Regions from separate parts of the Streptomyces pallidus (ex Mingjun et al. 2026) genome, predicted to be linked through region 2. Evidence: predicted binding sites of a transcription regulator. Region 2 holds the regulator's gene; the other holds the start of a gene.
What was found. Region 2 encodes HrcA, which represses chaperone genes, less so after heat shock. Its sites were predicted from a motif close to TTNGCACTCNGNNNNNCNGAGTGCNAA; they were not measured.

Region 1: groL (chaperonin GroEL) is a predicted target of HrcA. The motif match lies at 1,416-1,442, and genes of this name have one in related genera.

The regions. Positions count from the first base shown of each region.
Region 1 is NZ_CP196181.1:4,327,045-4,329,493, reverse strand. It holds gene groL (chaperonin GroEL) at 1-1,256, opposite strand, end outside; gene ACSHWO_RS19150 (cold-shock protein) at 1,618-1,821, opposite strand; gene ACSHWO_RS19145 (MoaD/ThiS family protein) at 2,204-2,449, opposite strand, start outside.
Region 2 is NZ_CP196181.1:5,144,061-5,146,509, forward strand. It holds gene ACSHWO_RS22720 (MBL fold metallo-hydrolase) at 1-472, opposite strand, end outside; gene hrcA (heat-inducible transcriptional repressor HrcA) at 617-1,633, shown strand; gene dnaJ (molecular chaperone DnaJ) at 1,634-2,449, shown strand, end outside.

The sequences.
Region 1 (2,449 bases), 820 kb from region 2:
TGCAGCAGGGCCACGCCACCACCGGCGACGATGCCCTCCTCGACGGCGGCCTTCGCGTTGCGGACGGCGTCCTCGATGCGGTGCTTGCGCTCCTTGAGCTCGACCTCGGTCGCGGCACCGGCCTTGATGACGGCCACGCCGCCGGCCAGCTTCGCGAGGCGCTCCTGGAGCTTCTCGCGGTCGTAGTCCGAGTCGGAGTTCTCGATCTCGGCGCGGATCTGGTTCACGCGACCGGCGACCTGGTCGCTGTCACCGGCACCGTCGACGATGGTGGTCTCGTCCTTGGTGATGACGACCTTGCGGGCGCGGCCCAGCAGGTCCAGACCGGCGTTCTCCAGCTTGAGGCCGACCTCCTCGGAGATGACCGTGCCGCCCGTGAGGATGGCGATGTCACCGAGCATGGCCTTGCGGCGGTCACCGAAGCCCGGGGCCTTGACCGCGACGGAGCGGAAGGTGCCGCGGATCTTGTTGACGACGAGGGTCGAGAGGGCCTCGCCCTCGACGTCCTCGGCGATGATCAGCAGCGGCTTGCCGGACTGCATGACCTTCTCCAGCAGCGGAAGGAGGTCCTTCACGTTGCTGACCTTGGAGTTGACGATCAGGATGTACGGGTCGTCGAGGGACGCCTCCATACGCTCCATGTCGGTGGCGAAGTACGCCGAGATGTAGCCCTTGTCGAAGCGCATGCCCTCGGTGAGCTCCAGCTCCAGACCGAAGGTCTGGGACTCCTCGACGGTGATGACGCCTTCCTTGCCGACCTTGTCCATGGCCTCGGCGATGAGCTCGCCGATCTGGGTGTCGGCGGCGGAGATGGAGGCCGTGGAAGCGATCTGCTCCTTGGTCTCGACATCCTTCGCCTGCTCCAGCAGGGCGCCGGAGACGGCCTCGACGGCCTTCTCGATGCCGCGCTTGAGGGCCATCGGGTTGGCACCGGCGGCCACGTTGCGCAGACCCTCGCGGACGAGCGCCTGGGCCAGGACGGTGGCGGTGGTCGTACCGTCGCCGGCGACGTCGTCCGTCTTCTTGGCGACTTCCTTGACCAGCTCGGCGCCGATCTTCTCGTACGGGTCCTCGAGCTCGATCTCCTTGGCGATGGAGACACCATCGTTGGTGATCGTCGGGGCGCCCCACTTCTTCTCAAGGACGACGTTGCGACCCTTGGGGCCAAGGGTGACCTTGACGGCGTCGGCGAGCTGGTTCATGCCGCGCTCGAGACCGCGCCGGGCCTCCTCGTCGAACGCAATGATCTTGGCCATCTGAAGTGGTCCTCCAGGACTGGGGTTCCCCCTGCGCCGCGAGGCGCGCGGGGAGGGTGGATTGCTCCGGACCGCGCCTGCGCCCGCGACGGACGGCCTGCGTGCCCGGCGGTTCCTTCCCGCCGGACGCTGCGGGCCTCACCGACCCGGTCCCGTGTAGTAGCACTCTCCTCGGGAGAGTGCTAACCAATGATTAGCACTCGACCCCCGCGAGTGCAAGCGGCTTCGGCCATCCCCGGCCATGCCGCCGGCCGGCTCCCGGCGCACCGGCGGCCGCCGACCCCGGACGCACGAAGGGTCCGCACCCCTCCTCAGGGTGCGGACCCTCGTGTACGCGTCGGTGCGGTCGATCGCGCCGGTCTCAGACGGCGAGCTTGACCATGTCCGCCTGCGGGCCCTTCTGGCCCTGCGAAATCTCGAACTCGACCCGCTGACCCTCTTCAAGGGTGCGGTACCCGTCCATCTGGATGGCGCTGTAGTGGACGAACACATCCGCACCACCGTCGACCGCGATGAAGCCGTAGCCCTTCTCCGCGTTGAACCACTTGACGGTGCCCTGAGCCATGCCTAACTCCCCTATTACTGGCCCTTGCGCGGGACCGCACTTCGCGGTCCCGGGTCAGAACTTGCGCCGGAACGCCTCGACCGCGGCTGAATGTATCTGCACCGGTGCTGTCTGCAACAGGTCAATCCGACGAGAATTCCGGTCACACCGAAGTTGCCAAATAGGCCGAAAATTCAACGTATTCCCGGGCAACTCGGACCCGGCATATCACGCCAAAGCCCCATACCGCACGCCCACATTGACTCAATGTCACCCCTCACGGGGCCCGCTCATATGCGGCGGGCAAGAACAGCGGAGGGGGCTTCCCCAACTCTACCGCGCCCAACCAAGCAGAATTACCCCCTCCGCTTAACGGCGGAGGGGGTAATCCCGGTACGACGAATCAGCAGCCGCCGGCTACGGCGGGAATGATGGAGACACCCGCACCGTCCGGGGTCGCCGCCTGCAGGCCGCCCTCGAAGCGCACGTCGTCGTCGTTCACGTAGACGTTCACGAAGCGGCGCAGCCTGCCCTGGTCGTCGAGGACGCGCGCGGCGATGCCGGGGTGGTCCTGCTCCAGCGAGGCGATGACCTCGGCGAGGGTCGCGCCCTCGGCCGGGACCTCGGCCCGGCCGCCCGTGTAGGTGCG
Region 2 (2,449 bases):
GGGTGTGGCCGGGCCCCACGTTGGCCAGCAGCACCTGGACGCCGCCCAGGTCCAGCGTCCACTCGCCCGATACCAGGTGCCGCGGGGGCACCAGCAGGTCCGCGGCTTCGGCGGCCTCGGCCGCGTCCAGGCCCTGGCGCACCGCGTCCTCCCGGAGCTCGTCGCGCCGCGAGCGGAGCTCGCCGTCCAGCCCGACCGCCCCGTAGACCTCGGCCCCGGAGAAGGCCGCGCTGCCCAGGACATGATCGAAATGTCCGTGGGTGAATGCGATATGGGTCACGTGCCGGCCCGTCAGCCGCTCGGCCTCGGCCCTCAGCGAGGCCCCCTCACGAACGCTCGAACCGGGGTCGATCATCAGGACGGAATCGTCCCCGACCACCAGTCCCACCGTGCAATCCCACACCGGAAGACGCTTGCGGCCGGTCCGCCGTGTCAAACGTTCCCAATTCGTGTCTTCCCACCGTACGTCCATACCGCGACGCTACCTGGCGGGCCACCCTTGCTAGCCGTGCACTACCCGGCCGTACACTGGCCGGGGGATCGCTGGCACTCCGACGAGGCGAGTGCCAGAAGCAGTGGACCACGACGACCCGCATCACAGCTGGAGGTGTGCGCGATGCTCAGCGAACGCAGACTCGAGGTGCTCCGCGCCATCGTCCAGGACTACGTCGGGACGGAGGAGCCGGTCGGCTCCAAGGCGCTGACCGAGCGCCACAAGCTCGGCGTGTCGCCGGCCACCGTGCGCAACGACATGGCCGTCCTGGAGGAGGAGGGCTACATCGCCCAGCCGCACACCAGTGCCGGCCGGATCCCCACGGACAAGGGCTACCGCCTCTTCGTCGACAAGCTGGCGGACGTCAAGCCGCTGTCGACGCCGGAGCGCCGGGCCATCCAGAACTTCCTCGACGGCGCCGTCGACCTCGACGACGTCATCGGCCGGACGGTGCGGCTGCTCTCGACGCTGACCCGGCAGGTCGCGATCGTGCAGTACCCGTCGCTGACCCGCTCCACGGTCCGGCACGTCGAGCTGCTCGCGCTGGCGCCGGCCCGCCTGATGCTGGTGCTGATCACCGACACCGGTCGGGTCGAACAGCGGCTGGTCGACTGCCCGGCGCCGTTCGCCGAGACCTCGCTCGCCGATCTGCGGGCGAGGCTCAACAGCAGGGTCGTCGGCCGCAGGTTCACCGATGTCCCGCGGCTCGTGCAGGACCTCCCGGAGGCCTTCGAGCCGGACGACCGGGGCACGGTCGCGACCGTGCTCCAGACGTTGCTGGAGACGCTGGCGGAGGAGGCGGAGGAGCGGCTGATGATCGGCGGCACCGCCAATCTGACGCGCTCCGGACACGATTTCCCCCTGACGATCAGGCCGGTGCTGGAGGCGCTGGAGGAGCAGGTCGTGCTCCTCAAGCTGCTCGGCGAGGCCAGTGAATCGGGTATGGCTGTACGAATCGGGCATGAGAACGCTTACGAGGGACTGAACTCCACGTCCGTCGTGTCGGTCGGCTACGGTTCGGGCGGCGAGAGTGTCGCCAAACTCGGCGTGGTCGGACCGACCCGCATGGACTACCCCGGAACGATGGGAGCGGTACGCGCAGTGGCACGTTACGTCGGACAGATCCTGGCGGAGTCGTAAGTGGCCACGGACTACTACGCCGTACTCGGCGTACGCCGCGACGCATCGCAGGACGAGATCAAGAAGGCCTTCCGCCGCCTGGCGCGTGAACTCCACCCGGACGTGAATCCGGACCCGAAGACGCAGGAGCGCTTCAAGGAGATCAACGCCGCGTACGAGGTCCTCTCGGACCCGCAGAAGAAGCAGGTCTACGACCTCGGCGGGGACCCGCTGTCCTCCTCGGGCGGCGCCGGTGGCGCGGGCGGCTTCGGCGCGGGCGGCTTCGGCAACTTCTCCGACATCATGGACGCCTTCTTCGGCCAGGCGGCGCAGCGCGGACCGCGCTCGCGGACCCGTCGCGGCCAGGACGCCATGATCCGCCTCGACCTGGAGCTGGACGAGGCCGCGTTCGGTACGACCAAGGACATCCAGGTCGACACCGCCGTCGTCTGCACCACCTGCTCCGGTGAGGGCGCGGCGCCCGGCACCTCGGCGCAGACGTGTGACATGTGCCGTGGCCGCGGTGAGGTGTCGCAGGTCACCCGGTCCTTCCTGGGCCAGGTCATGACCTCGCGCCCCTGCCCCCAGTGCCAGGGCTTCGGCACCGTCGTCCCGACCCCGTGCCCCGAGTGCGCGGGCGACGGCCGGGTCCGCTCCCGCCGCAGCCTCACGGTCAAGATCCCGGCCGGCGTCGAGAACGGCACCCGGATCCAGCTCGCGGGCGAGGGCGAGGTCGGCCCCGGCGGCGGCCCCGCCGGCGACCTGTACGTCGAGATCCACGAGCTGCCGCACCCGGTGTTCCAGCGGCGCGGCGACGACCTGCACTGCACGGTGACC